DNA from 2 places in the Apibacter sp. wkB309 genome. Region 2 is predicted to be linked to the other one. Evidence: riboswitches for the same ligand, from Rfam matches in the RefSeq annotation. Region 2 holds a riboswitch; the other holds the start of a gene.
The links. A riboswitch is a leader RNA that binds a small molecule or an ion and turns the genes downstream of it on or off. The one in region 2 is predicted to bind cobalamin.

Region 1 (16,245 bases), on a different contig from region 2:
TCTAACTAGAGATCCTAGAATGGTTGAAAGAAAGAAATTCGGTCAGAAAAAAGCACGTAAAAGATTCCAATTCTCTAAACGTTAATCTGACTAATAACGATACTTATAACCACTATTTTGTAGTGGTTATTTTATATTAAAAAATAACAATTTTATAAATAATTTAAACTTGCCGTTTAGTTTAGCATCCAAACTTTAAAGTTAAACTTTAAGTTGATTGCAAAAACTGCGGAACGTAAACTAAAAAAAGTATGGCAAAAGTAGATGTAAAAGACCTTTTAAATGCCGGCGTGCATTTTGGTCACCTTACCAGAAAATGGAATCCACATATGGCTCCTTACATTTTTATGGAGAAAAATGGAATCCACATTATTGATTTGCACAAAACCTCTGTAAAATTAGATGAGGCATCAAACGCTTTAGGGAAAATTGCTACATCAGGAAGAAAAATCTTGTTTGTTGCAACCAAAAAACAAGCAAAAGACATTGTTGCAAAACATGCAGAATCTGTAAATATGCCTTATATTACAGAAAGATGGCCGGGAGGAATGTTAACAAACTTTGTTACCATCCGAAAAGCTGTTAAAAAAATGAATTCTATCGATAGAATGAAAAAAGATGGTACTTTTGAAACTCTATCTAAAAAAGAAAAATTACAAGTAGATCGTCAAAGAGCTAAACTTGAAAAAAACTTAGGATCTATTGCTGATATGACTCGTTTACCATCTGCTCTTTTCGTAGTAGATATACTAAGAGAACATATCGCTGTAACAGAAGCAAAAAAATTAGGTATTCCTGTTTTTGCAATCGTTGATACGAATTCAGATCCTCAATTGGTTGATTTCCCAATTCCCGGAAATGATGATGCATCCAAATCAATTGATTTGATTTTAGAAACTGTTACTAACTCTATTAAAGAAGGGTTAAGTGTAAGAAAAGCAGAAAAAGCGAAAGCCAAAGAAGAAGGTGCTGCAGAAGAAGAAGATGTTTTAGTACAAGACACTAATGATTCTGAAGTTTCTGATAATCAAGAAGAAAATAACGCAGAATAAAGTTAAATTTAAATAAAAATAAAGATGTCATATTCACCAAAAGCAGCTGATGTAGCAAAACTAAGAAATGCTACAGGAGCAGGAATGATGGACTCAAAAAAAGCTTTAGTTGAAGCTGAAGGAGATTTCGACAAAGCGGTTGACTTATTAAGAAAAAAAGGACAAAAAGTTGCTGCAAACAGAGCAGATAGAGAAAATCTTGAAGGAGCTGTAATAGCTGCAGTTAACGAATCCAATACAAAAGCTGTTGTAATAAAATTAAGTTGTGAAACTGACTTTGTTGCAAAAAATGAAGATTTTGTTAAATTAGCTAAGGATTTTGCAAATCTTGCATTAAATTTCAATACAAAAGAAGAATTATTAGCAGCCGATTTCAATGGTATTCCAGTAAGTGAAAAGCTTATAGAACAAACAGGTGTAATCGGTGAAAAAATTGAAATATCCGGATTTAAAACTTTGGAAGCTCCATTTGTAGGTTCCTATATACATGCGGGAAATAAAATAGCTTCAGCAGTTGGTTTATCAAAGTCTTTTGATCAGGCAGCAGAAGTAGCTAAAAATATTTCTATGCAAGTTGCAGCTATGAATCCTATTGCATTAGATGAAACTCAGGTGGATTCAAGTGTAATTGAAAAAGAACTTGAAATTGCTAAAGATCAATTACGTCAAGAAGGAAAACCGGAAGCTATGCTTGAAAATATAGCCAAAGGAAAACTTAACAAGTTCTTTAAAGATAACACTTTGTTAAAACAAGATTATATTATGGGCGAAAAAACTTCAGTAGAAGATTATGTAAAATCAATTGATCCTGAAGTTAAAATAACCGGATTTATACGATTATAATTTCAAATAGTATATATAAAAAGACTGCATATTGCAGTCTTTTTTATTTTAAATAAGTATCTTCCACAATTCTAAAAATGTAAAACTTTAATTTAAGATTGATCCTTTTTTATCAATAAATTATCTATATAAATAAGGATAAATTCTAGAAATAAAAATAACAACACAATAGTCCCTGTATTCAATAAAGCTTGTAGTAAGCCTATTTCATCGGCATCCAAAAATGGATAAGGATACATATTGGTGAAATGACCTCTTATAAAAATATATATAACATAAATTAAAGGAGGAATAATTGCAAAAAAAGTAGTTTTTTTATCTAATAATTTTCTAGGACCGTATAATAACCAATACAATACAGCCAAAAAAGGTATGAATACATGCAAAGCTTCATTGGTAAATCGCATAATACCTTTTACATTATGATCATGCCTGAGCATTAAATTATAAACGATGCATGTAATAACTATACAAATAATACCGTCTATTCTTAAAATGCGAAACCATTTTTTAGAATAATCAGGTTTGAAAAGCAAGAATAAAGAGCTAATACAAACCGCAATATTAGATTGAACAGTAAAATAGCTGTAATAATAAATCAATCGATTGAATTTGGATTTTTCATTTAAGATCGATGGATGTATGTCACCATAGACGTAATTATAGGTTTCTGTACCAATACTGAAAAACACCAAAAAAATAAGTATTAAATTAAAAAATATTCTCATGAATAGTAAATTTACTAAAGATTAACTCGTGTATAAATTTTATAAGGTAGGATGAAAAGTTAGAGTTCATTTTACAATTGATTTAAATAATTGTAAAACCATGTATTTTGATGTTTGAAATGATCATTATAAAGCTAAATATAGAAGTAAAAATAATCTAAATTCAAATTTATACTACTAAAATAGGAACGTTTGTTTTATTGCTTAATCGATTAGACATTATACCAAACGTAAAATCAGGGATTCCTTTATATTCATGTTTTGCCATTAGTAAGACATCAACTTTAGTATCATTAATTAATTTAGGAAGTGAAATAGTAGGATTACCAAATCCTAATTTAGTCTCGACATTCATATATCCTTCTTTTAGTAGAAAATTTTTATAATCATCCAATTTATTTTGATCAAACTTCACTTCGTAATCATTCGCTAATTTTCCGTTATAGTTCGCAGAAGCACTTTCAGTAACATGAAACAATACGATACGTGAACTAATATCAGCGAAAATTGGTAGGTAATTGAGAACCCGCTGATCACCTTTAGTAAAATCCAATGCTATGCCAATAACTTTAAATGGATGCAATTTATCTATACTCTTTTCAGAAGGTAATTGGTGAATACCAAAATTTATTTTTTGGGACTTTTTTATCCAAGGATATAAAACAATACAAATCAAGAATAATAATAAGCCTAAAGATATAATTCCCAAAATAATTTTTACACTTAAAATTATATCCTCATTGTAGTAAACATTAATTTCTTCATCGTAAATTAACTTTATATTTAACAGGATAATGATTGTACATACAATCCAAGATATAATTTTTAAAGGTAATTTAATAGCAAATTTTCCCATTTTTTCTTTATCACTAACAAAATGGATCAGAGGGATTACGGCAAAACCTAATTGCATGCTTAAAAGCACTTGACTAAAAATAAGCATTTCATCAACGGAACTTTCCCCTAACAGGCTTATTACAATCACAGCCGGTATAATAGCTATAATACGTGTTAATAATCGTCGCAAGGCAGGATTCATTCTAAAGTGCAAGTACCCTTCCATAACAATTTGACCAGCAAGCGTTCCGGTTACGGTAGAGCTCTGACCGGCAGCAATTAAAGCAATAGCAAAAAGAACAGGAGAAAGAGGACCTAATAAATTGGATAGCATTTTATATGCATCATGTAATCCTTCTATATCATGTAATCCGGCACTGTAAAATGTTGAAGCAGCAAGCACTAAAATGGCAGCATTTACAAAAAAAGCCATGTTTAATGCGATGAGACTGTCAAAAAAATTATATTTAATGGCTCGTTTTATGGATTCATAATCTCTTTTAATTTTTCTGGTTTGAACCAAAGCGGAATGAAGATACAAATTATGCGGCATAACAGTTGCCCCGATAATTCCAATTGCAATATATAAAGCCTCAGTATTGGGAAGAGTAGGTTTAAATCCTTTAGAAACTTCAATAAGATCAGGCTTAGCTAAAAACATTTCGATAAGAAAACACCCCCCTATAATAGCCACCAAAGCGATAATAAACGCTTCCATTTTTCGTATGCCAAACCGTTGTAAAACAAGTAACAGCAATGTGTCCAACGCAGCCAACCAAACGCCCCAAATAAGATCAAGCCCGAAAAGAAGCTGTAAACCAATGGCCATTCCTAAAACTTCGGCTAAATCTGTAGCAGCTATCGCTATTTCAGCAAAACCATATAGAATATAGTTCATCCATTTCGGATAGTATTCCCTGTTAGTTTGTGCCAAATCTAATCCGCGAACAATACCTAAACGAGCACTTAATGCTTGAAGCAATAATGCCATAATATTGCTCATTAATAGAACCCAGATTAAAGCATATCCAAATTTGCTGCCCCCGGCAATGTCAGTTGCCCAGTTTCCGGGATCAAGATATCCAACGGCTACTAGGTAAGCCGGCCCGAAAAAAGAAAGTATTCTTTTCCATCTTTTGGGATTTTCGGTATTAATACTTTCATGAACTTCTTGAAGAGATTTCTTACTCAATTGTTAGGCTTTTCTAATATTTGCAAATTTAAATAAAATTTTTGCATTGTAAAATATAATATCAATCATTTTCAGGTATCCATAAATAATCTTTAAAATTAATGATCTTATCGTTTTTAATTGGGATTCCTTCATTTTCTAAAAGTTCTTCCATAAGTGTTGGAGTGGGAAAATGAAACTTTCCGGTTAACATTCCGTTTCGGTTTACAACTCTGTGAGCCGGAATGTCTGATATTGAATGGGAAGAATTCATGGCATAACCTACCATTCGGGAGGAACTTTTAACTCCCAAATAAGCCGCAATATGTCCGTAAGTGGTTACTTTACCGTAAGGTATTTTTCGTACAATTTCATATACCCTTTCATAAAAATTGGTAGATTCCATGGAATAAATGAAAAAAATAATTTTCAATAATTAACTAGTGTAAGCAAATAAAATGCGATGTAACTAAATTTTTTTAAAACATTTTAAGTACTGAAAAGTAAGAAAAAAAGATAATACGTTTTGTGTTCTTCTATTAGTAATTTTACAAGTAAAGAATAAAATTTATTGATTATTATTAAATTATTTGCTTTAAATTTTATATATAAAATATAATTTATTAAATTAGCAGAACAGGAAGTTTAGGCTTCAAACATATCAAAAAAAATGAGAATTTGAGATTTTTACTTTCTATAAATAATTATTGTTTTTTATTAAATTTGAAAGTAAAAATAAAGAAATGATTCTAATTTAATTAGAATCATTTCTTTTTTAGACTTGTTTTTAAATTATAGTGGTTTAAAATTTAATATAAAATTAATAATCAAAATACCGATACGCTTTCATAAATTACAAGAAAACAAGTATACTTAAGATCCCTTTAAATTATTTTTCAAGAGGGTTAGCGTTTTCTTGTGACTGTCGAAAGCAATTTCATTAAGATCTATATCGGATAATTTTTTCCATACATATCCTTTTAATTCAATTGGGTCATAATCTCCGATAGATAAATTCTCATCTTTATAAAGAAAGAATAAATCAATGGTATTATATAGGATGTTTTTGTATAAATAAGTATTAGGATGGGAACATATATATTCTAATTTAGATAAATCAATCGATATATTTAATTCCTCTTGTAATTCCCTAAAACTACCATGTTCAGCGGTTTCTTCGGCTTCAATAAATCCTCCTGCCAGATCTAAAAAGCCTTTTTTAGGTTCTTTGTTTCTAATAGTAAATAATATTTCGTCATTTTTCTGAATAACCACAGCGGTTGCTCCGGCTGTATTGTGATAGTATTCAAAATTACAATCTAAACATACAATTTTTGATCCATGCGGATATTCTAAATGATCACTTTTACAATTTGGGCAGAATTTGAAAATGGGTTGCATATCACATAAGTTTTAATACCCAAATTTAATTAAGTATTTTAAAAATATAGTTATCGAAAATTATTTTATATGAAAATAATAGAAAATTCTTTTCAAAATAAATAGTAACATTTAAATAGAAATTATTAATAAAAGAATTATATAATATAATATTTTACAAATTATCAAAATTAATATTATTTCATACATTAGTCTTTGTAAATCTTTCATAGTAATAATTAACCGTAAATAAAAATAATACAATGGCAACAATAACATTAAAAGGAAATGAAGTCCATACATTGGGAAACCTACCATCAATAGGAAGTAAGGCTCCGGATTTTATATTAGTGGATACGGATTTATCAGAAAAAAAATTATCGGATTATGCAGGAAAAAGAGTTGTTTTAAACATATTTCCAAGTGTGGATACAGACACATGCGCAATGTCTGTCAGAGAATTTAATGAAAAAGTATCTGAAATGAAAAACACTGTGGTTCTATGTATTTCAAAAGACCTTCCTTTTGCTCAAAAACGTTTTTGTGCCGCAGAAGGTTTAGATAATGTTATCCCGCTTTCTGCCTTTCGTTCAGATTTTGGTAAAGTATATAATTTAGAATTTGCAGATGGTCCGTTAAAAGGATTACTTAGCAGAGCAGTACTTGTTCTTGATGAGTCAGGAGAAATTATTTATGAAGAACAAATAGCTGAAACTACTCATGAGCCTAATTATGAAAAAGTAACAGCTATATTAAAATAAAAAATCTATCAAGAAAAAGAAATGCCTTGTATTTTTCAAATATGAGGCATTTATATTTTTATCTAATTTCTCAAAATGAAAGATTAGTATGATAATTGAGAATACTAATTATTTGAATTCAATGTAATGTAAAAATTGTTACTAACTCTTGAACTAGTAATTAAAATTTATATTTTAAAAGAAATACGGTGAATTCTTAAAAAGTACTAAAGTTTTTATAAAGCGTCAGTTGTATTATGAAAAATTAACTATATAATTTCAGTAAAATTATAACTTTTTGTTAAAAAAAATAAAACATGAGAAATTTCAACATAAAATAACTCTTTGAGATATAAATAGTTTTTACATTTACAATTTAAAAAAGTATAACAAAAAAAATTATAATATCATGAGCAGAAAATTTCCAGCGGGAGTAGCAACCGGTTCGTTAGTAAAAGAAATATTCGATTATGCTAAAGAAAATCAATTTGCTTTACCGGCATGTAACGTTATAGGATCAAGCAATGTAAATGCAGCCCTTGAAACAGCTGTTAGAGTAAATGCTCCCTTAATTATACAATTTTCAAACGGAGGATCTCAATTTAATGCAGGTAAAGGATATAAAAACTCTTCCCTTAGAGCAGATGTTTTAGGGGCTATAGCTGGAGCAAAACATGTCCATACGTTGGCAGAAGCCTATGGGGCAACTGTAATATTACATACAGATCACTGTGCAAAAAAATTATTACCTTGGGTTGACGGGTTATTAGATGCTTGTGAAGAATTCCATAAAAAAGAAGGAAAAACACTATACTCTTCACACATGCTAGATCTTTCAGAAGAGCCTTTAGATGAAAATTTAGCAATCTCTTCTAAATATTTTGAAAGAATGGCAAAATTAGGAATGACTCTAGAAGTTGAAATAGGGATAACAGGTGGAGAAGAAGACGGAGTTGACAATTCAGATATAGAAAGCTCAAAATTATATACACAACCTGAGGATGTTTATAAAACCTATAAAGCATTAAGCGCAATAAGTCCTAATTTTACAATTGCAGCAGCATTTGGTAATGTACATGGAGTATATAAACCGGGAAATGTTAAATTAGAGCCTAAAATACTTCACAACTCACAAGAATACGTTCAAAAACAAGTGGGCGGACCTTCAAAACCGATTAATTTTGTATTTCATGGAGGATCAGGTTCTTCCTTGTTAGATATAAGAGAAGCCATAAGCTACGGAGTAGTTAAAATGAATATTGATACAGATTTACAATTCGCTTATACCGAAGGAGCAAGAGATTATGTAGAAAAAAATATTGATTATTTAAGAACTCAAGTTGGAAATCCAACCGGAGATGAAGCACCAAACAAGAAATTTTATGATCCAAGAGTTTGGATGAGAAAATGTGAAGAAGGGTTCTCAAAAAGATTGGAAAAAGCTTTCGAAGATTTAAATAATATCAATACATTATAGTAAAAAAATATAAATTTTATTTATAAAAAATGAAAGCACCTTTATTTAAGGTGCTTTTTTTGTATATTTGGAAAAAAGAGAGTATGAAAAATTATCTAATAGTATCAACATTACTAGCTTCCATTTCAATCGTTCTTGCTGCATATTTTTTAGGTAATTCTTACCAAAAAAGAAATCAATCCAATACAATAACAGTAAAAGGACTAGGCTCAAAAGATTTTGAATCTGATTTAATAGTATGGAAAGCCGATTTTTCAAAGAAAAATCTCGATTTAAAACAAGCCTATGCCGAATTAGATACAGATAGGAAAAAAGTAAGAGAATATCTGATTTCCAAAGGATTTTCCGATAAAGAAATAGTTTTTTCCTCAGTAGAAATAAGTAAACAATATGATAGTAGATACAAAGAAGGAATAAATCAAAATATATTTACAGGGTATGAATTAAATCAAACCATAACCATAGAATCTAAAAATGTGAAAAAAGTAGAAGATCTTTCCCGTCAAATTACAGAATTGATTAATAACGGAGTAGAGCTCTATTCCCGATCGCCTTTATATTACTATACTAAATTGTCTGATTTAAAAATACAGATGATCTCAGATGCAACCAAAGATGCAAAAAAAAGAGCAGAAGAAATAGCAATTAACGCCGGTTGTAAATTAGGTAAATTAAAAAATGCCAATCAAGGGGTTTTTCAAATAACTGCTCAAAATTCATCTGAAGATGACTACTCTTGGGGAGGGGCATTTAATGTATCATCCAAGAAAAAAACAGCAAGCATTACCATTCGTCTAGAATATGAAATTAATTAATAACTACGATATAAATTAAAATGGTGCACAAATTATTTCAACCGTTAACATCAAAAAAACTATCATTAAAAAACAGGATAGTCATGGCGCCTATGACCCGATCATTTGCTTATGATGGAATACCCGGTAAACAAATAGCTGATTATTATCAAAGAAGAGCACAGGCCGAAGTGGGTTTAATTATTACAGAAGGAACCGTTGTTCGCAGGGTGGCATCTTCCAATGACCCAAATATACCTGTATTTTATGGAGAACAAGCCTTAGAAGGTTGGAAAAAGGTGGTTGAAGAAGTTCATGCTAAAGGTGGTAAAATAGCTCCGCAACTTTGGCATATGGGAATAATACCGGCCCATAAAAACTGGAAACCATCAGAGTCTTTTGAGGGACCATCCGGACTTTTAAATCCGGAAACAAAAGGCGGAAAAGAAATGAGCGAAAGTGATATTGAAAATACAATTGAGGCTTTTGCAGAAGCAGCTTACCAAACCAAAAAAATAGGTTTTGATGCCCTGGAATTGCATGGAGCGCACGGATATTTGATCGATCAATTCTTTTGGGATAAGCTCAATAAAAGAAATGATAAATGGGGAGGAGCTACCTTGTCCGAAAGGAACCGTTTTGCCATTGAAGTTGTAAAAGCGGTTCGAAATGCGGTAGGAGAAGATTTTCCTATAATTTTACGCTTATCACAATGGAAACAACAAGATTATTCCGCTAAATTGGCAAAGACACCGGAAGAAATGGAAGAATGGTTACTACCGTTATCAGATGCCGGAGTTGATATTTTTCATTGCTCACAACGAAGATTTTGGGAACCCGAATTTGAAAATTCTGATTTAAATTTTGCAGGATGGGCAAAAAAAATAACGGGCAAACCTTCCATAAGTGTTGGATCTGTGGGGCTTACCGGAGATTTCTTAGGAGCATTCAAAGGACAAAGTTTTGAGGCGTCTGATAATTTTCTTAACGAATTAAATAGAAGACTAGATGCGGGCGAATTTGATTTAATAGCAGTAGGAAGAGCGCTACTTGCAGATCCTGAATGGGCATTAAAGATTAAAAATGGAAACTTATCTGAGTTTAAAGGATTTTCTAAGGATCAACTTAAAGAATTATACTAATAAAAACATAAAATAGTAGTAAAATAAAAACAAAAACCAAGTTTTAATTTTTATTTATTTTAATAAAGAAATAAAAGCAAAGGTTTTTTATCTTTGTATATATAAGTTCTTTACTTAATTTCTTTATCAACAAGAATAAGGTGCTGTGTAAAAACGACTTAATAGGGAATCATGTGTGAATCATGAGCTGACGCGCAACTGTAAGTAACCTAAAAAATTTTATCAATAAAAACCATTGCCGATTTAAAAGGTGAGAAGGTAGATAAAATGTTATAAGCCAGGAGACCTGCCTGTTCTTAATTGACAATGCTTTCGCGAGTAAAAGCAAGATCACAAAAAATATAATTGGGCTACAAGAAACTTTAAGATCATTAGAATAATTAGTTTACTTGTATGTCAAAATTGTTTTGAAATTTGATTTTATTTAACAAAGAAAGAGAGCATTGTGAAGTTTAGCAATAAGAGCTTTTTATAATATAATCGTTTAAAAAGTTATAAAAATGCAAACACACAATCTTGGCTATCCGCGTATTGGTAGTGACAGAGAACTTAAAAAAGCCTGTGAAAAATATTGGGCAGGTAAAGCGTCAGTCGAAGAACTGATGATAACAAGTAAAGATATCCGGCACCGAAACTGGGTAACTCAACAAAAATTAGGGATTGATTGGATCCCATCTAATGATTTTTCTTATTACGATCAGGTACTTGATATGTCACTAATGGTCGGAGCTATCCCTAAAAGATATAATAAGGTAATACTGGATAAATCAAATACGGAATTAGATTTATATTTTGCCATGGCCAGAGGACATCAAAAAGAAGGCATTGATATAAAAGCCATGGAAATGACCAAATGGTTTGATACCAATTATCATTACATTGTCCCTGAATTTGAAAGTAATCAGAAATTTTCCTTGTTTTCAACAAAAATTATTGATGAATATTTAGAAGCTAAAAATGCAGGAATCCATACAAAGCCGGTTATAATAGGCCCTGTATCTTATTTGTTGTTGGGAAAAGAAAAAGAGGAAAACTTCAATAAGTTGGATTTACTAAAAAACATTCTTCCTGTCTATATAGAAATCCTAAATAAATTAAAGGCAGAAGGAGTTGAATGGGTGCAGTTTGATGAGCCTTTCTTGGCTTTGGATTTGGATGAAAAAGCAAAAGAATCCTTCCAATATGCCTATAAAGAAATTCATAAACAATTTCCTTATATAAATAAAATACTAACTACCTATTTTGACGGATTGAAAGACAATTTAACACTTGCTTTTAATCTACCCGTACAAGCATTACATATAGATTTGGTACGTTGTCCGGAACAATTAGATGAAGTTTTAGAAAATATTCCGGAAAAACTTATCCTTTCTTTAGGGATCGTTGATGGAAGAAATATATGGAAAAATGATTTCGAAAAATCATTGAAACTTATTCAAAAAGCTGTTTCCAAAATTGGTAAAGACCGAATTTTAATAGCTCCTTCTTGTTCACTTCTTCACAGTCCGGTTGACCTGGAATTGGAAACAGATACAAAAGCCCTTTCATCGGAAATTAAAAATTGGTTGGCTTTTGCAAAACAGAAAATCGATGAAGTAGTAACCTTAAAAAAGCTTGCGGCAAAAGAAGATTCCCCGGGTTTGCAAAAAAAATTACAGGAAAATATAGCGGCTGCAACCAGCAGAAAAACATCAGCTTTAATACATAACGAAAAAGTAAAAGAAAAAATAAGGAATATAGAAAATGTAGAAGATAAAAGAAATTCCGTATTTTCAGAACGAAAGAAAAAACAATCTGAAGCCTTGCAGTTGCCTTTATTTGCTACAACTACGATCGGCTCATTTCCTCAGACATCCGAAGTCCGAAGTTGGAGATCTAAACTAAAAAAAGGATTGATAACACCTTTGGAATATGAAGAGCTAATTAAAAAGGAAATTGAAAAAACTATACGATTCCAAGAAAAAATAGGTATAGATGTATTGGTTCACGGGGAGTTTGAACGAAACGACATGGTGGAATATTTTGGAGAACAATTAGAAGGAGTTGCATTTTCCAAAAACGGATGGGTACAAAGTTATGGAAGCCGTTGTGTGAAACCACCCATCATCTATGGCGATATATTCAGGCCTAATCCTATGACTGTGAAATGGTCTTCCTATGCACAATCCTTAACAAATAAAAATGTAAAAGGTATGTTGACCGGACCGGTAACCATATTGCAATGGAGTTTTGTGCGAGACGATCAACCGAGAAAAGATACCTGTTTCCAAATTGCATTAGCCATTAGAGAAGAAGTAGTAGACTTGGAAAAAGCAGGAATACGAATTATTCAAATAGATGAACCGGCCATAAGAGAAGGGCTGCCGTTACGTAAAAAAGATTGGCAAACCTATTTAGAGTGGGCTATAAAAGCATTTAGAATTGCATCCTGTGGAGTAAAAGATCAAACACAAATTCATACTCATATGTGTTATTCAGAATTTAATGATATCATACAAAACATAGCAGATATGGATGCGGATGTAATTACCATAGAATGCTCTAAGTCAGATATGAAGTTGTTAAACATTTTTTCAGAATTTAAATACCCTAACGATATTGGTCCGGGTGTTTATGATATACACTCTCCGAGAATACCGTCCAAAAATGAAATGGTTTCCTTATTGAAAAAAGCAATAAAAAGCATACCGGTAGAGCAACTGTGGATTAACCCGGATTGCGGACTTAAGACAAGAGGATGGGAAGAAACAGAAAAAGCATTAATTGAAATGGTAGGAGCAGCAACAGAAATGCGAGAACAATACTAGACGATCCTTTTAGTATCGGTCGGTATAATAGGTATAAATGTTTATATATGATCGTAACTTCTTAAAAGTTTTTTAAACAAAAGGTTAGAATGTTTTGAAAATTTAATAGATACTAGAGTTCGACAAATTAAAACTTAAAATTGATTTATTAAAAGAAAATCATAATTGTCTTAGTAGAATTTTAATTTTAAATAGCTAAAATAGGATAAGAAACAATAGTTGATTATACATTTTATGTGTTACAAATAAGCTGAAAGCATTATGTTTTCAGCTTATTTTCATTTTATTATAATTTTATATGTATATATTTCTTTAAAATAAAATAAGAAACATTTAAATAATTATACATTAATATATTAAATTAATTTATATTTTTGTATATAACACTAAATTACAAATATAGAATATCATGGATTTAAAAAATGCAGTTTTCGGAAGCTTCAATATATATGATAACATATTTATATCGATAAAATTAGTAGTGGCATTCATCGCCGTTTTAATTTACATTAAATTAGTAGGAAGAACCATTTTAAACCAAGTTTCCGGAATTGATTTAATTCAGAATATAGTCTTAGGGGGCTTGGTAGGTGGAATTATATATAATCCGAATATCTCTATTATGGAATTTGCCTTAGTATTGTTTATTTGGACATTCATTGTGTATTTAATAGCATTTCTCACAAAAAAATATAGTCGTTTAAGAGGATTAGTAGAAGGCCCTATTATACCTTTAGTGTTAAAAGGAAAATTTAATATAGAAGGATTTAAAAAAGCAAAGATTGATATAATGACTTATGCCAGTGTACTAAAAAATAATGGTATATATGATATATCTAAAGTATATTTTGCTCAAATGGAACAAGACGGTTCCATTACAGCATTTACGGATGATTATGATAAATACGCAGTTTTATTGGTTATTGATGGAAAAATTAATCATGTCTATTTAGAGGGAATTGATAAAACAGAAGATTGGCTAAAAAATGAATTAAGAAAACAAGGATATGATGATGTATCCAAAATTTTCCTTGCACAGTGGTCTCCGAATAAATTTTTTATTGTACCTAAAAGTCAGGATTATAAATTAAAGGTTAATGATTAAAACTATTACCTGATTTTAACCTCAAAAAACTTCTCATTTTCAATAAAACCTTCCAGAAAATCATTTTCACTAAGCTTAGAAACTCCCGATGGCGTTCCGGTAAAAATAATATCGCCCATTTTTAAAGTGAAATATTGAGAAATATATGAGATGAGGTAATCAAATGTAAAAATCATTTCTGAAGTATTTCCTTTTTGCTGAATATTGCCGTTTTTAACTAAAGAAAAATTCAAACTATCTAAATTAAATTTCTCTTTACTTACAAAATTTCCAATTAAAGCAGATCGATCGAAAGCCTTGGATTTTTCCCAGGGAAGCCCTTTTTCTTTTAACCGATCTTGTAAATCTCTAGCAGTAAAATCAATGCCAAGTCCAATTTCAGAGTAATAATTTCCGGCAAATTCCGGTTGAATATATTTTCCAACTTTAGAAATTTTTATAAGAACCTCTACTTCATGCTGAAGGTTTTCAGTGAATTCTGGAATATACCAATCATCACCGGGTCTGGCTAAAGCGGTATCCGGTTTAATAAATAAAACCGGATCTTTAGGTATCTCATTGTTTAATTCTTTCGCGTGATTGCTATAATTTCTTCCTACACAGATAAATTTCATAAAACACTTTTTAATTTTGCTCTTGTAAAAATTTTTTTCGAATATAAAGGAAAATCAGCATTCATTAACCAAGAATAATATCCTAAATCACTTAAAAACACATTTTTCAATTTTTTACCTTTGTATTTTCCAAAATTGAAAACCTCGTCTTCATCTTTATCTATTCCAACAAATCCTGCCAAATCAGCATTTTTATTTTGCATGGTAAACTCATGAAGGAATTTCACATCGTTTTGAATATCCTCATATTTTTCAAGTTGAGCCTTTAATATTTCATACGTAGCATAAGTATCTGCAGAAGCAGAATGAGCATTTTCTAAATTCTTATCGCAATAAAATTTATAAGCTGCGGAAAGATTCCTGGGTTCCATTTTATGAAAGATTACTTGAACATCAATCGGGCGATGTTTTTTTATGTCAAATTCAAACCCGTTTCGCAAAAGTTCTTCCGCAAGTAATGGAATATCGAATCGGTTGGAATTATATCCTGAAAGATCAGAATCTTTAATCATTTCGAGAACCTGAGGAGCAATTTCTTTAAAAGTAGGAGCATCGACAACATCTTTATCATAAATTCCATGAATTAAAGACGATTCCTTTGGAATTGGAATTTCAGGATTAACTCTCCAAGTTTTACTCTCTTTTGATTGGTCAGGGTTTACTTTAAATATACTAATTTCAACTATCCGGTCTTTGCTGATATTTATTCCGGTAGTTTCAAGATCGAAAAAGCAGATTGATTTATGTAGTTTTAGTTCCATTTGAAATAATTTTTTTTCGAAATATAATTGATAAAATTAAGTAAATTAATATAAGTATTGGTATAGCTGATATTTTAAGGAAAATTAATAAAACTATGCAAATTATAAGGAAAGAGTATACAAGAGAATTATCTTTCCAGGTTAAGTTTTTAAATTTAAAAGCCAGTAAGGGAATATTGGCAACCAGTAAATAGCTTGATAAGACAGTAATGAATAACAAAAACCAAGAATTATCTAATAATAAATACGTATGATTTTGATGTAAATAGTATAATGAAAATATCAAAATAGTATTTGCAGGAGTAGGCAACCCTTTAAAATAATAACTTTGTTCCTCATCTAAATTAAATTTAGCAAGACGCAGAGCAGAAAACAAAGTAATCAACAGTCCGAAAAATGGAAACAAAACAATGTATTTATTATGTATAAATCCGTTTGAAAACGTACTTATACGAGAATAAAAATCATCTCCTCCCAACATGGTAAACATAAATAAGCCGGGCAAAACGCCAAACGTAACAATATCTGCCAAACTATCAAGTTCCTTTCCAAAAGGTCCGGAAACCTTTGCAAGACGGGCGGCAAAACCATCGAAAAAATCAAAAATCAAAGAACATAAAAGCAGGATTAAAATATATTCAATGGGAGCTTTTATTATAGTTAAAATACACGCAATGCTACCACAAAGTAAATTAGCAAGAGTTAGTGTATTAGGAAGATATTTCATTTTTTCAGGTATTTATAAATAATGTATTGTTAAATACAAAGCAAATTAAGTTATAAAAGTAATAATT
Region 2 (16,245 bases):
GTAGCTTTATCATACCAGGTATAAGTGGTTACTGTATTATTAATATCATATTCTGAAGATAGATTTATTATTTCAACAAAACCTTTTGTACCTCCTTTTATAATTTCTTGAGGATTTAATTTAAAATTTTTTACTGTTCTGAAGTCTTTACCTTTTATTGTTGAAAATTTTAACTGATTATGGTGACACTCTAACAAATACATATTTTGGGTGGTACTTGTTGTTGATACATCTATAGATGTTAATTGATTATTAAATAAACTGACGGTTACTAAGTTGGGCGTATTTGAAATATTCAATGTGGTTATTTGGTTATTTGCAGAAAATAACCTACCTAACTTAGGTTTATTAGAAACATCTAAAGAAGTTAATTTATTGTCATGGCAATATAATTGTAATAATTTAGGATTATTTGACACATTTAATGAAGTTAAATTATTATTATAACAATATAAATACTCCAAATTTGGATTATTAGAAAATTCTAGAGTGGATAATTTATTATACGCACAGCCCAAATTGTTTAAATTAGGATTATTAGATAAATCTAAAACTTTTAAATTATTATAATCACAACTTAATTTTTCTAATTTATTAAGATTTGACACATCCAATTTTGATAAGGAACATGACCAACAATATAGTTCAATTAAATTAACATTTTTTGATACATCTAAAGATTTAAGATCGTGGTTATTAAAACATTCTAATTTTTTTAAATTTATATTATTGGATACATCTAAACCTTGTAACCAATTACTTGAACAAACTAACTCAACTAAATTTAAATTTTTGGAAACATCAATTTTATGAAAGTTATTTGAGTCAAAACTTATGGATTCTAAATTTTTAAAAAATTTTCCATCAAATTTTTCGTGAAGTTTATTCTTAGTTCCTTTTAATTTACCATTGTAAAGTATTTTTGTCAAAACCTGATAACCATCTTTTTCTTTCCATGTAAACATTCCGGGTATTTTATTTAAAATAGCTTCTGGATTACAAGGAATTGCTTTAACTAAATCTTCCAAGGTTAACCCTACTGCCTCATAATTCCAAACATGTGAATCTTCTGAATATTGCATTAATAAATTCAATATTCCAAGTAAATCCATGGGATCATAATTTGTAGTAGAAGTTGAAACAAATTTTCCATGCACATTTTTTTCGTTTTCCAATACAGATCCCTGTACCCATAAAGGTGTTGATAACATACACCATAATAAAACATAAAGTAGATTTTTTTTCATATTAGTATTATTTTTTAAATTTAGGCTAATTTAAGATAATTAATACATGTGTGAAAATTTATAAGTATAAATAATTAAATTATTTTTTAATTTGAATAATACAATTACTTATTTCTTATAGGGTCCATTATATTAAATGACATCTAATTACTATATCAATTTTAACTAAACACAATACAGACACCAACATATTTTTAAAAATTTTTCTTTAAAAAAATTATGACAACAGATAAATTTTTTAAGGATTTAAGTACTCTTAACTATACATTCCGTAATTAACCACCGTTAAAAAGAGGATTAGTCGTTAATCTTAAAATTTAATTTGAAAATTTCTGTTTAATAAGACAATAAGGAATTACTTTTAAAATAAATTAATATTAAATAAAAATGAAACTTGCTATTGATGTTTATTACTATCCGAACCGAGCAAAAGTTGTGGGTATACTATTTAAAAACTGGGATCAACCCATTCCTAATGATTTAATTACTACATATATTTATGAAGTATCTGAATATGAATCGGGAATGTTTTATAAAAGAGAGCTTCCTTGTATTTTAGAGTTATTGAAGCAAATAAATTTAAAAGATATGAGTCAGATTATAGTTGACGGCTTTGTATATTTAGATGACACCCATCGACCGGGCTTGGGTAAATACTTATTTAATGCATTGGACGAGAAAATTCCAATTATAGGGGTAGCTAAAAATCCTTTTTCTACCGGCAAATCTATTGTTCAGGAAATAACAAGAGGAGAAAGTAAAAAGCCCTTATATATTAGTTCTGTCGGAATTTCACTTAATGAAGCTTCTCAATGTGTTCAAAATATGCATGGTAATTATAGAATTCCCACCCTACTTAAATTATTAGATCAAGAAACCAGAAGATAATTCAAACAATAAATTTTACAATATAAAGTTAAATTTTTAGATAATAGTAAGACAAAAATTTTTGCACAAAAACTTCCAACAGTATTTTCCAACAGTATTTTTAATAACTAATAGCCGTAATTTAAAGAAATATTGAAATAGTATAAATGAATAAAATAAATACTAACACTGAAGTCGAACTTTTTTCTGTTGTTGTTTCTAGTTTGTTTACGTACGCGAAATAAAAAGAGCTACAAAAAATTTGTAACTCATTGATTTTTAAGTGACCCCGGAGAGGCTCGAACTCTCGACCCATTGATTAAGAGTCAATTGCTCTACCAACTGAGCTACGGAGTCATAAACAAGAAAAGCTTGAGAATCTCAAGCGCGAATTTTCAAAATGTGACCTGGCTGGGGCTCGAACCCAGGACCCCAACATTAAAAGTGTTGTGCTCTACCAACTGAGCTACCAGGTCTCCCTAAATGTATATTTAATCTATTCTTTGAATAGATTGTGACCTGGCTGGGGCTCGAACCCAGGACCCCAACATTAAAAGTGTTGTGCTCTACCAACTGAGCTACCAGGTCTTTATTTAGTGTTTGCTAAGCATTTTCGTTTAGCGAGTGCAAATATAATGACTTTTTTTGGGTATGCAAATATATTTGATAAAAAAATATGATATTTGTAAAAAAATCTGATTGTATGATAATTTCTTTATTGGGTTATATGGGAAGTGGTAAATCTACTGTTGGCAAATATCTTGCGAAATCTCTCAACATAACCTTTATTGATTTAGATGAGTATATTTCTGCTCAAGAAAATAAGTCTATTCAAGAAATTTTTTCAATCCATGGAGAAATTTATTTTCGTAAAAAAGAAAATTTTTATCTGAATGAATTATTGAACGGTGACAATATAGTGTTGAGTTTAGGAGGAGGTACTCCTATTTATCATCGTAACATGGATAAAATTAAAGAAAAAAGCTTCTCGTTCTATTTAAAAATGAATGCTTCGGAATTAGCAAAAAGGTTAAGTAATGAAAAAGAACACCGCCCTCTTATTGCGCATTTAGAAGAAAAATCTTTACCGGAATTTATTGCCAAGCATTTATTTGAACGTTCAACATTTTATGAGTCGGCTGCTTATAAGATAGCGGTTAACCAAAAAACTCCGGAAGAAATAAGCAATGAAATTATAGCCGTTCTAAAAAATACTAATTATTAAACATTTAGTGTATTTATTCATCTTCCCATTCCAGAGTATAATCGTCTAATTCTCTCCTATCCTTTTTGGTGGGCCTGCCTAATCCTTTTTGCCTGTAGTAGTTTTGCGTTTGTGTTCTTGATTTCATCATTTCAATCTGCTCAGGATCTGTCAGATCTTTTATATATAAAGGAACCAATTTTGCTCCTACCCGATTGGGAGGAATTTGTATAACTTGGATCGTATAGTCAATCTGATTTTTTCTAATTTTATACGTTTCACCAACTAATATTTCTTTTGAAGGTTTCAAGGGAGCATCATCTAAAAATACACGGTTTTTCTTACATTCTTCGGTAGCAATTGCCCGCGTTTTATAAAAACGCACACACCATAAAAATTTATCTATTCTCATTGGTTGAAAAAATTGGTCTTTAAAATTAAATTTAATTGTAAATTAGCAACTAAATTAACATATTTTATTTACATGATTAAAAAATCCCTTTTAACCGCCTGTATATTATCACTTTTATTTTTTGTTTCGTGTGGTAGCGATGATAATAACGCCTCAACCTTATCCGTTGATGAGCAAAATACAGCAGATGATATGGCTATTGTTAATTTTTTAAATAACTATTATTTTGATGATCTTGGGAAAGTAACCAAATTTTCTGATACGGTTACTCCAACTAATAAAGAGCCTTTGAGCAAAAATGCAATAAAATCTCCTTTAGGGTACTGGGTAGTTAAAAATCCAAAGGCAGATCAGGGTATAAACACATCCAATATAGCTGACGGTAAAAATAATATACTTATTCATTATTCTTTAAAATATTTTGTTGCTACCGAAGGAGGTAATGGATATTCAACCTTAAATACTTCATCAAGCACAATTGATAATTCAGGGGTTGCACAAGAAGACCCTTTCTTTTATAAAAAGCCCAAAAACGATACGATTCAAAGTGAAAACTATTATGTAATTAAAGGTATTGTTGACGGTTTAAAGAATTTCAAGCCAACTAATAAATCTAAAAATGACCTTTACCACGTATTACAAGGTTTAATTATCGTGCCTTCTCGATTGGCATACGGTAGAGAATCCAATTATATAAACAGTAAAGATGCTACTTTCATTTTAAATTTTGAATTGTATAAAGTTTGTCCTCAAGATCAAACATGTAATTAAATTTATATATTTTATATATTGTTTGAATCTATCGTTCAGACAATCATATAACCCATTGCTATCAACAATTATGCTCTGTTAATTATTGATGGAAGCTAAATTTAAGTTATTTTTTTTATACATCAAATAGATTTGCTGGACAAAATCACTAAAAGGTTCTTCTATATAATGCAGAAGGACATAGAAATCAATGACTTTTAATGCGGTGCAATTATCCAGATCATGAGTCTTATTACGATCATTCATAACGTTGATATATGTTATATATCGATCAAAATTACAGGCAATAATTATTAACAGAATATTCTTGCCGGAAATCTGATTTTTACAAATAAAATCTGAAATTTGCCGACTTGTTCCGCAATAAAAGAAGTCAAAAAAATATTTTTAATGTCTAGAAATTTAGATAATCCAATTTAATAAATTTTAGGATTATAGTTTTCAGGAAATTTAGCCATTTCCGGTTTATAAAAATCTTCTATTTGATCAAATATCTCTTCAATCGTTTGATTGCCGATATAAATTAATTTGGAAACACCGGTTACTTTATTTTTATAATCGGCATAGGCTAGAGCAATAGGAACATTCGCTTGCTTAGCTATATAGTAAAAACCTTTTTTCCATTGTAAGGCACGGGAGCGTGTGGCTTCCGGAGTATTTATTAAAGCCATCGAATCTGAATTTTTAATTAGTTCCGATGAATACTGAACCAAATTATTCCATTGACTTCGATCGACTCCTAAACATCCGAGTGCTTTGAAAAAGAATCCATACCAAGGTTTGGTATAAGCATCTTTAATCATTACTTTATAAGGAATTTTTAAACACCAAAAACTGGCTAAACAATAATATAAATCCCAATTAGAGGTATGAGGTGCACAAATTAATACGCATTTTCTTAATTCATTAACAGGTACTTCATTTTTAAATCTCCATCCCATAACGAACAGCATTAACCTTCCTAGTAATTTTTTCATAATTTGATTACTTATTAAAAATAATTAAAAAGTTCAGTTAATTTACATTAACTGAACTTTTTCACATGTATATAATTTTCTAATTAACTTAACATTGACATTATGTAATCCATAATAACTAACACCATCTTAAAAAGAATTTGTACCATGATCTATTTATTTTTTTCTGAATTAATTAAAACACTAAACTAAAAAAGTTATATTCAGGTGCTCTACATACTGTTATAAAAACCTGAGCTTTAATTATCAGAATCTCTACTATATATGAACGCCCTAAATTTTTTGCTAAATTAAAAATTTTCTTTGAATTTAACTCAAATTAATTATAAATATCTTAATAGAATTTTATTTATATTTTTAATTACTCCTATACATTTTTCGTTGCGGATACCTATAAGTTGACGTAAGACTCACTTTCTAAAATTTTTTATCTTAAAAAAAGCTGATATACACGGTTTAATTAAAAATATTTTACTTTTGTATTTATATATCTTACTTATGACTCCCTTGGTATCGGTTATTATGGCTGCTTACAATGCAGAAAAACATATATCTGCATCAATTGAATCGGTAATCAATCAAACGTATTCTAATTTTGAATTGCTGGTTATTAATGATGGCTCATCCGATAGAACTCAATCAATTGTAGAAGAATTATGTAAAAGAGATTCCCGAATCAAGCTTATTAACAACGATAAAAACTTATTTGTTATAAAATCCCGTAATATCGGAATTGAGAATGCTAAAGGTAAATATTTGGCCATATTAGATGCTGATGATCTTGCATTACCCAATCGATTGGAAAAACAAGTTGAATTTCTGGAGAATAATCCGGATGTATTTTTAATAGGAAGCAGTGCTCATATAATTGATGAAAACAATACTATTTGTAATAATTTTATAGCTTTAACCGATTATCATGAACTAAAAAGAAATATTCTCAAAAACAATTTATTCTATCATTCTTCTATACTTTTTAGAAACGAAAAAGTTTTTTATCGAGAAAAATTGATTTATTCGGAAGACTATGATCTCATTTTACGGTTATTTTCAGAAGGTAAAAAAATTGTAAATCTACCTGATATCTTAATATCATACAGACAAACCAATCATTCACTTTCTAAAACCAAAAACAGACTAGTGCAATGGTTGTTTATCAATAAAGCCCGTGAATTTTATAAAGAAAGGCTCAGTAATGGTAAAGACAGTTATGATGCGTTTAATCCACAATCATTTATTAATATAGAAGATATTCATTGCCCAATTAATAAAAAAGATTTGTTATATGCCATGAAAATTTGTTTTTACAGAAAAGATGCAAACCAATTAAAATTTTTAGTAAAAAAATATCGTAAGTATTATCCTATATCTTTAGATTATTTACTTTATTTTCTATCTTCCCTAAATAAAAATACTTTTAATCTCATTTGTAAAATTTATTCCAAACTTTAAACTATGGATATTTTAATTAAATCTTTTAACCGCCCCTTTTATTTGGACAGATGTTTAGCCAGTATCCAAAAATTTGTAATGGGTACTTATTTAGTTAAAGTATTAGATGATGGAACTCCTGAAAAATATCTAAATAAAATTAAATTAAAGTATCCATCCATTAAAATTATAAAATCTGAAAATTATACAGAAAAGGAAGAAGCAATTAAAGAAAATTTAAAGTCAGGAAAAGATATAAATGGTTTTAAAATCCCTACTCAACTGTGGATCAATTCAGTAAAAGAAGCTTCAGATTATTTCATTATAACGGAAGATGATGTTTGGTTTACGAGAAAAATTAATGTGAATGAAATCAATGAAGTAATGGAAAAAGAAAATATATCCTTACTCAAATTAGGTTGGTCGGGAAATAAAAATTTTGTTGATCAGTTTAAACATAATAAAATCAATTCCGATATAATTTCCATTTATCCGGATCTTTTTACTGCTCCTCCTTTCATTCTGAAATGTTTTTTTTATAATAAATATAAGTTTTTTAGCATTTTATACAAATTGGGTTTGGTATCTAACACTACTAAAACTAAATATTGGATATTAATTTCAATACTTATGGGTGTTCATAAAAAAGAATTTTGGCTTAAAACTTGGGAAAATATTAATGGAAAAGTTGATGAAAAAAAACAATTATACAATGCTACCCTGTATTTTAGAAAGCATAAACACAAAAACATGATCGCTCAATTAAATCATGAAGTTATGAAAACTACGTTTAATTCTTCTGCTACCAATTCCTATCATAATTATGGATTCGATTTTGATGTAAATCAACTTAATTATTTAATTAATGAAAAATGGTATAATGATGCATTTGATCCCATGCAAAATTTTCCTAAGGATTTCTCAGAAGATTACATCCTATCATTCTTGAAAAATGAAAATAATAAAAAAATAAAACCGGAAGAATGGAAAAAATGGTCAGAAAAATTTAAAAATCAATATAGGAACCAGGGGTGTGCTGTTGATGATTAAAAAAATATATCATTTATTAAATTAATCCAATCGAATCAATGAGCAAAAAAATAAGCAGTGATGTACTGCTTACTTTTTTAATATCATAATTTAATCTAAGAAGTCATTACTCCTCTTCATCATCTTCGTATTTTTCGATTTCAGCATCGCAAAAATCGAATGCTTGTTGAATCAATGAATTTACTTCATTAGCTACCTCTTCTTCTTCTCCTTCCAAATCGTCGAACCATTCAACCTCCTCTTCTTCTACATTTAATATAAATCTAGGATACTCTGTATGCACAACAAATAAATCTTCAGGAAAATCTGAATTGTCTGCCATTAAAAACTTAGGTAATTTCATATTGTCTTTATTTAAATTTTTATTCGTCTAATAATTCTTTTAACTTAATTAATTCTGCCTTCACTAACTCTAAACGAGCAATGATTTCAACTTTTTTGGATAAATTTTTTTGTGATTGTAAAACAACTTTTGCTCCTTCTAAGGTATATCCTTTTTCTTTTACTAAATGAAAAATTATTTTAAAATTTTCAATATCTTTTGGGGTAAAAAAACGGTCTCCTTTTTTATTCTTTTTGGGTGAAATACTATCAAATTCTTTTTCCCAAAACCTTATAAGTGAAGTATTAACATTAAAAGCCTGCGCTACTTCGCCTATAGAATAATATAATTTTTCAGGAAGTTGTACGTTCATTATTCAAATCTAATGATTTTTTAATTCAACTTACTATAGTTCGTTTAAAAAATTAATCTTTTTTTAGAATTATTAGTACGACCCAAATAATCAATAAAGATGCCCTAAAAATATTTATTTATATTTGCCTAAATTTGGTGATTGTTATTTACCGATAAATACGCAATCTTAAAAGGGAATTCGGTAAAATCCGAAACAGGCCCGCTGCTGTAATCTTCTAATACGTTTTAAGAGATATACCACTGAGGAGTTGGTTTCTTGGGAAGGTTCTTAAAATGAAGTAAGTCAGAATACCTGCCAAATTTAACTATAGTTTTACAAGCTTTCGTGGAACAAGGCTGAAACATTAAAAGCATTTCATATTCACTTTTCCTGTTTACTTTTCCGGAAACTAGTTTACTATATCTGTAATTTAGGATATTCGACTCCATGATGATGAACATCAATCATAAATATAGTGTATTTGCTTTTTTAATAAGCCTGATGAGTCCATTATCTTATTCCCAAGAAAAAAAAGACAGCATAACTGTAACAGAATTACAGGAAATACTGACAACGGGAAAAAGAAATGATAAGGGAATAATTCCTTTCCAAGAATTGAAAGGAAAAGAATTAGAAAATCTAAACAGCTCTTCGGTAGCTGATGCCGTACGATTATTTTCAGGAATTCAACTTAAAGATTATGGAGGTGTCGGAGGAATGAAAACTGTTAATATCCGAGGAATGGGAAGCGAACATGTGGGTGTATTTTATGATGGAATAGCAGTAGGAAATGCTCAAAATGGAATGGTTGATTTAGGAAAATTTTCCATGGATAATTTAGAATCAATTTCAATATACAACGGACAAAAAAGTCAAATATTCCAACCCGCTAAAGATTTCGGCTCTGCCGGAAGTATCTATTTAACTACCAAACGCCCTGTTTTTACGGGTGAAAAAAAAACTAATATAGGTGCCACTTATCGTTCCGGATCGTTTCATTTAATTAACCCCTCCCTCCTATGGGAACAAAAATTATCCACATTAATTTCATCTTCTCTTAGTATGGAATATATTAATTCAGATGGAAAATATAAATTTCAACAAAAGAAAGGTAATTGGGATACGATCGCTGTAAGACAAAATGGTAACATAAGTGCTTTTCGAACAGAAGGAAATTTATTTGGTACCCTACCTAATGGTAAATGGAATCTGAAAGGATATTATTATGATTCAAGCAGAGGAATACCCGGTGCCGTTTTAAAAAATTCTTATAAAAGGTATCAGTTTGCTCAACAATGGGATCGTAATTTCTTTTTGCAGGGTTCTTTTGAAAAAATAATCAGCACAAAATACAGAATAGCATTAAACGCTAAATATGCTCATGATTTTACCCATTATAAAAATTTAGAAGTTTTTAATGACCCTATTTGGGGAAATAAATTTTCCAATCATATCAATAATACTTATAAACAGGATGAACTATATATTTCTTCCTCACAACTGGTTACTTTATTTTCTTTTTGGGATATTTCTTTATCTGCAGATTACCAACATAACGGAATGAATGCCGATTTAAAAAATTTCGCTTCTCCTTCGAGGAATACAGAAATGATCGCTTTGGCTACTGCTTTTCATTGGGATAAAATTAAAATTCAAACAAGTGTTTTAGGTACATTTGTGCAAGAAAAAACTAAACACATGAACAGCATGGGTACAGCTTCAGACAGAAATGAATTTACTCCTGCTGTTTTCTTAAATTACCAACCTTTACATTCTAAAGATATTAGCATTCATGGTTTTTACAAGAGAATTTTTAGAATGCCAACATTTAATGATTTATACTATACGGATTTTGGAAATTCAAACTTAAAACCTGAATATACTAATCAGTTTGATGCAGGTATTCGTATAAATAAAAACTTTACTTCCGGTAGTTGTACTCATTTTGATTTTACTATTGATGCCTATTATAATACGGTCAAAGATAAAATCATAGCATATCCTAAAGGACAACAATTTCGTTGGACCATGTTAAATTTTGGTAAAGCACGAATAAAAGGATTAGATTTATCTTCTAAGACTTCAATATTAGTAAAAAACGTTTTAGTTTCAACCCTTGTAACCTATACGTATGAAGATGCACAAAATTTATCTTCTCCTATTTTAAATTATAAAAATCAACTTCCTTATATACCTTGGCACAGTGGAACATTTACTTTAGAAGCTGCTTACAGAGATTGGAATCTAAATTATAGCTTTATGTATACAGGAGAACGGTACAATTCTCCTTCTAATAATCCTGATAATCATGTAAAAGCCTGGTATACTCATGATATACAACTCTCAAGAGAATTATTTTTAACTCATATCAAATGCAAAGCATCTTTACAAATCAATAATATTTTTAATAAATATTACGACATAGTAGCCAATTATCCCATGCCGGGTAGAAACTATACGATCATCATTAAATTAAACATATGAAAAAACTAGAAACTATGGTAGCAAGGAAATTTTTAGTACCAATTTTAATAATTATTACAGGGTTCATTGTTTCTTGTAGTAATGACGATTCATGGTCTGAAGATGATTCAAACATTATATCCCAACCGGATGCCAAAAAAGGGTTATATATTTTGAATGAAGGTAATTATCAACAAAACAACTCTTCTCTATCCTATTTTGATTATGATACAGCCGATTTTTTTAATAACTATTTTACTAAAATCAACCCTGATCAAGGTGGATTGGGCGACACCGGTAATGATTTAAAAATTTATAAGGATAAAATGTATGCCGTAATCAACGGTTCCAATTATGTTGAAATTATGGACGCTAAAACAGCCAAACATATAGGAAAAATAACTATTCCAAATTGCAGATACATTACATTTAACGGCGACTATGCATATGTATCTTCATATGCCGGTTCTACTCCCAACGGACAAGGATATGTTGCCAAAGTTGATCTTACTAACGGCACCATTGTAAATGAAGTTACTGTCGGACGCAATCCGGAAGAAATGACTATTGTAGATAATAAGCTTTATGTTGCTAATTCAGGAGGTTATTATTCTCCGGATTATGACACAACGGTTTCTGTAATTGACATGAACAGTTTTACAAAAATTAATGATATCGAAGTCGGTAAGAACTTACATAGAATACGAAAAGATAAGAATAATCATATTTGGGTTACTTCAAGAGGCGATTATGCTAATTTAAAACCTTTCGTTGCTGTTATTGATCCATCGACTGATCAAGTCATCAATACACTGGATTTAGCGGTTTCAGACTTCACTTTTTATAAAGAAAAACTTTATTTTTATGGATCGGAATATTCTTCAGGAAAAACTATAAATAATTATGGTATTATAAATATAGATACACAAAAAGTGATAAGTTCTGAATTAATCAAAGAGGGTTCAAAGTCTGAAATTATGTCTCCGTATGGGATAATTGCCGATCCTGAAAATGGAAGCTTTTATATTGGAGATGCTATGGATTTTGTTTCCAATGGAAAAATATATTATTTTTCAAAAAATGGCGACTTACAATGGTGGAAATCAACCGGCGTATCTCCCGGACATTTTGCCTTAGTAAGTAAATAAATTTATTAAATTACTATAGCTTTAAAAAGTAAAAAGATTGTTGAAACAATCTTTTTACTTTTTTGGTACTATATCTTAATATCCTACCTATTATATAGCATAAAAATATTGCCGGAAAACTGATGAAAAATGGGTAAATAAATAATACTATTACTAAGTGTTAAGATAAAATCTATAAATTGGCAAGGCATCTGAAATTTAAAACAACTTATTATATTTCATAAATTTATCAAATATATCGGCGTTATTATAATACGATACTATTTTCATTTTTTAATTTCACAGTTTCATCAAAAATTGTAACTTTGGCAGCAAAACTTTACAAAAAATACTAAAAATATAATGAGCATCACCATCATTATTTTCGCAGCAGCCATTCTGAGTTTATATTCAGGTGTTTTCGGGCAAGGAAAATACTCTCAACCATTTGCAATTTTAGGATTACTTATCGCTTTGATCGTCTCTTTTTACGGAGATAGTCCTTTTTTCACACGATATGCGTCCATGTTTGCTTTTGATCAAACGGCCAAAATATTTACTCAAATATCTATTTTAACCACTTTGTTAATCGTATTCTTAGGAAAATATGCATTTCGTCTCATAGATCATCATCAGGCAGAGGTATATAGCTTAATGCTTTTTGCACTTTGTGGCGGTATAGTCCTTTTCTCCTACCAAAATTTAATTACTTTATTTCTAGGTATAGAAATTTTATCAATTCCTTTATATGTATTAGCAGGAAGCAATAAGAATGACTTACGTTCCAATGAAGCTTCTATCAAATATTTCCTGTTAGGAGCATTTGCAACCGGATTTTTACTTTTCGGAATTGCATTAATATACGGTATAACCGGATCTTTTGATTTACAAACCATTCGTTTATACAGCATACAAGCGACTCACTACCCTACCATGTACATAACCGGTATAATTCTATTGTTAGTCGGGTTACTATTTAAAATATCCATAGTTCCTTTTCATTTTTGGGCTCCGGACGTATATGAAGGCTCTCCTTCCCTAATCACGGCTTTTATGGCTTCCGTAGTAAAAATATCAGGTTTTGTTGCTTTATATAAATTGGTTGAAACAGCTTTTATCGGTCAATTAAACCAATGGCAATATATAATTTTCTACGCAGCGATTTTAACGTTATTATCTGCCAATATTGTAGGTGTATTGCAAAAAAATGCTAAAAGAATGTTGGCATATTCCAGTATTTCGCATGCCGGTTATTTATTGCTAATTTATTTTAACACGGATGCTAATTCTATCTATACATTAGCATTCTATTTATTAGCTTATTCACTATCAACTATAGGTGCTTTTATCAGCCTTATTTATATCGAAAGAATTTCAAATGGTATTACCGATATAAATGCTTTCAACGGGCTGGCCAAGAAACAACCCATCTTAGCTTTGGTAACTACAATCTCTCTTTTATCTATGGCAGGTATTCCGTTAACTTCCGGATTCATTGCTAAATTTACGTTGTTTTCACAAGCATTATATACTCAACCGATATTAGTCATTATAGCTATTATAGGATCTGCAATTAGTATTGGATACTATCTTAAGCTAATCATTGCCATGTATTTTAAACCGGGTTATAAAGAATTAAATGAGGCTAAAAAAGCTCCAATTATTTACAATGTTATTGCTGTTATATTGGTAATTTTAATAATCCTTTTGGGAGTTTATCCTGAACCAGTGTTTTCTTGTTTAGCTTTGGCTAATTAAGAAATAAACAGTTTTAATGGTTGGGCATTATAAAATTAGTTCAACAATATCATTTAAAAAGATACGTATAATGATATATCATACAAATAAAAAAGTCGCAATATAATTGCGACTTTTTTATTTACTTTAATTTGTTAGAAACTAGCATTTTTATCTCTTCATTTGTAAATCAAAAAGTGTTCTTTGTTTCAGATAATTTGGGTTCAAATTAAATCGTTAAAAAGATCCATTCCACTTTTTTAATTATAGCTATTAAATCGCCGGTTCCTGTTGACTCAAACAATGGAAACTACCTAATCCCCAAATGATATCAGTGGAATCTATTCCTATTACATTTCTATTAGGAAAACATTTTTTTATGATATCCAACGCTCGTTTATCATTTTCACCATTAAAAATTGGTACAATCACTGATTTATTAGCTATGTAAAAATTTGCATAAGAAGCAGGTAAACGACATCCATCGTAATATACCGGTTCGGGCATAGGTAATTCTATTACTTGTAAAGGAGAACCATCGGGAAGTTTCATAGCTTTTAATTGTTTTAGATTATGTTGTAATATGTGATAGTTTTCATCATTTTTATTATCTTCTACCACAGCAAGTACGGTATTTTCATTTATAAAACGTACGGTATCATCTATATGACCATCTGTATCATCGCCAACAATTCCCTCATCGATCCATAGGACTTGATTTACTCCATAATAATTTTTTAGATATTCTTCAATTTGACTTTGACTTAAATGAGGATTTCTGTTTTTATTAAGTAGACATGACTTAGATGTTAGTACCGTTCCTTTACCGTTAAACTCAACGGAACCACCTTCCATCACTATGTCCGAATTAAAAACAGGTAATCTTTCTTCTTTGGCTATATGAAGAGGTATTTCATTATCCAAATCATAAGGAGGATATTTATCACCCCAGGCATTATAATTCCAATTTACAATGGCTTTTTTATGTTCTAATGAATGGGGATTAATTACAAACGCAGGACCATGGTCGCGACACCATGCATCATCAGTCGGATGAATGTAAAAATTGATCATATCCAAATTAGCATTTGTTTTTTCTATATAACTCATGGCAAAGTCTTTCATCTCAACACTAACCACATTTATATTAACTTCTTCCCCTTTAGATACCTCTGCTATAAATTGCGCATATGGGGCATAGATTTTTTCAATTTTACCCGGCCATGATAATTCTTTGTGCGGCCAAGATAACCAAGTAGATTTATGAGGATAAAATTCAGCCGGAAAAAAGAATCCCAATTCTTTAGGAGTTTTATTTAAAAATTCTTGCGGAGTATATTTCATATAATCTTTGCTTGACATATTCAATCTATGTTTTAAATTATTATTTATTTAATCCAAAATTACAGAAATAAAAAAAATTAATCTATTTTTGTAAAAATTTTTAATAATTTCTATTAAGTGATCACTTCCATAAATAAGCACAAAAAACAATTAGTTTTGTTTTTTCTAGCAGGAGCCTTAAGTGCCGTAATTGAAATTTTTTGTATGAAATTACTAAGCTTGCCTAATATGCTGCCTCATTTTTTTTCCTTTGAAAACAAGTCCAACGCCTATCCATTATCCAATCTTTTATCTACCGGAGCGGGTATTTTAAGCAATTATTTTTTTAGCATTCGCTATGTTTTTGAACGAGGCAAACATTCCAGAAGAAAGGAATTTGTATTATTTTTTAGCCTTTCTATAATTACTATGTTTATGAGCTGGGGAGCATTTGCGTTTTTTCATTTCTTCGTTAATAAACCCATTAATTTTTACTTTTATACTATAGGAGACATAGTATTTTGTAAAGCTGCCGCTATTTTCGCAGTATCTATAATCAATTATATCGCAAAAAAGAAAATAGTATTTTCTAATTAATAAAAATTTATAATCTTATAATCTAAATACAGTATAACATTTACTGTATTTAGGATTTTCATGCTTTGAGGTAAGTTTTAAGCTTACAGATGGTACTTCCTTTTATATATAATCGGATCTGAAATATTTATTTTCTATAAACTATATCTATTTATTACATTGTATTTCTAAGAAAAACCTTATCTTTTTGTATATCTAGAATTATGTTTCCTCCCATCATTAAGGCGCGTGTATCGAAAATATGTCCCCCGGGAAAACCAAATGCCATGGGAATATTGTATTTTTGAAATCGTAAAGCAATAATTTTATAGGCTTCTTGATCAAACGGTTCATCATAGAATTTATTTTCATCTTTTGAATCC

Region 1: it holds a riboswitch for cobalamin, as region 2 does, so the genes downstream of both, metE (5-methyltetrahydropteroyltriglutamate--homocysteine S-methyltransferase) here and C4S75_RS08760 (TonB-dependent receptor) in region 2, are expected to answer to the same signal.

Annotation. Positions count from the first base shown of each region.
Region 1 is NZ_PSZL01000001.1:123,181-139,425, reverse strand. Features, by position in the region: gene rpsI (30S ribosomal protein S9) at 1-85, shown strand, start outside; gene rpsB (30S ribosomal protein S2) at 252-1,052, shown strand; gene tsf (translation elongation factor Ts) at 1,077-1,895, shown strand; gene C4S75_RS00490 (Pr6Pr family membrane protein) at 1,988-2,623, opposite strand; gene C4S75_RS00485 (Nramp family divalent metal transporter) at 2,793-4,652, opposite strand; gene C4S75_RS00480 (MGMT family protein) at 4,714-5,037, opposite strand; gene C4S75_RS00475 (NUDIX domain-containing protein) at 5,505-6,032, opposite strand; gene tpx (thiol peroxidase) at 6,275-6,772, shown strand; gene fbaA (class II fructose-bisphosphate aldolase) at 7,161-8,228, shown strand; gene C4S75_RS00460 (SIMPL domain-containing protein) at 8,312-9,043, shown strand; gene C4S75_RS00455 (NADH:flavin oxidoreductase) at 9,064-10,164, shown strand; cobalamin riboswitch at 10,286-10,473, shown strand; gene metE (5-methyltetrahydropteroyltriglutamate--homocysteine S-methyltransferase) at 10,665-12,971, shown strand; gene C4S75_RS00445 (DUF421 domain-containing protein) at 13,381-14,076, shown strand; gene C4S75_RS00440 (fumarylacetoacetate hydrolase family protein) at 14,082-14,690, opposite strand; gene C4S75_RS00435 (3'-5' exonuclease) at 14,687-15,451, opposite strand; gene C4S75_RS00430 (phosphatidylcholine/phosphatidylserine synthase) at 15,432-16,178, opposite strand.
Region 2 is NZ_PSZL01000022.1:633,866-650,110, forward strand. Features, by position in the region: gene C4S75_RS08695 (T9SS type A sorting domain-containing protein) at 1-1,247, opposite strand, end outside; gene C4S75_RS08700 (endonuclease V) at 1,635-2,135, shown strand; tRNA gene C4S75_RS08705 (tRNA-Lys) at 2,399-2,471, opposite strand; tRNA gene C4S75_RS08710 (tRNA-Lys) at 2,518-2,590, opposite strand; tRNA gene C4S75_RS08715 (tRNA-Lys) at 2,630-2,702, opposite strand; gene C4S75_RS08720 (shikimate kinase) at 2,818-3,339, shown strand; gene C4S75_RS08725 (RNA-binding S4 domain-containing protein) at 3,353-3,730, opposite strand; gene C4S75_RS08730 (hypothetical protein) at 3,803-4,501, shown strand; gene C4S75_RS08735 (1-acyl-sn-glycerol-3-phosphate acyltransferase) at 4,918-5,478, opposite strand; gene C4S75_RS08740 (glycosyltransferase family 2 protein) at 5,977-6,930, shown strand; gene C4S75_RS08745 (glycosyltransferase family 2 protein) at 6,934-7,959, shown strand; gene C4S75_RS08750 (hypothetical protein) at 8,066-8,302, opposite strand; gene C4S75_RS08755 (MerR family transcriptional regulator) at 8,322-8,654, opposite strand; cobalamin riboswitch at 8,773-8,971, shown strand; gene C4S75_RS08760 (TonB-dependent receptor) at 9,138-11,120, shown strand; gene C4S75_RS08765 (YncE family protein) at 11,117-12,247, shown strand; gene C4S75_RS08770 (NADH-quinone oxidoreductase subunit N) at 12,590-13,984, shown strand; gene C4S75_RS08775 (agmatine/peptidylarginine deiminase) at 14,237-15,325, opposite strand; gene C4S75_RS08780 (GtrA family protein) at 15,425-15,883, shown strand; gene C4S75_RS08785 (LD-carboxypeptidase) at 16,038-16,245, opposite strand, start outside.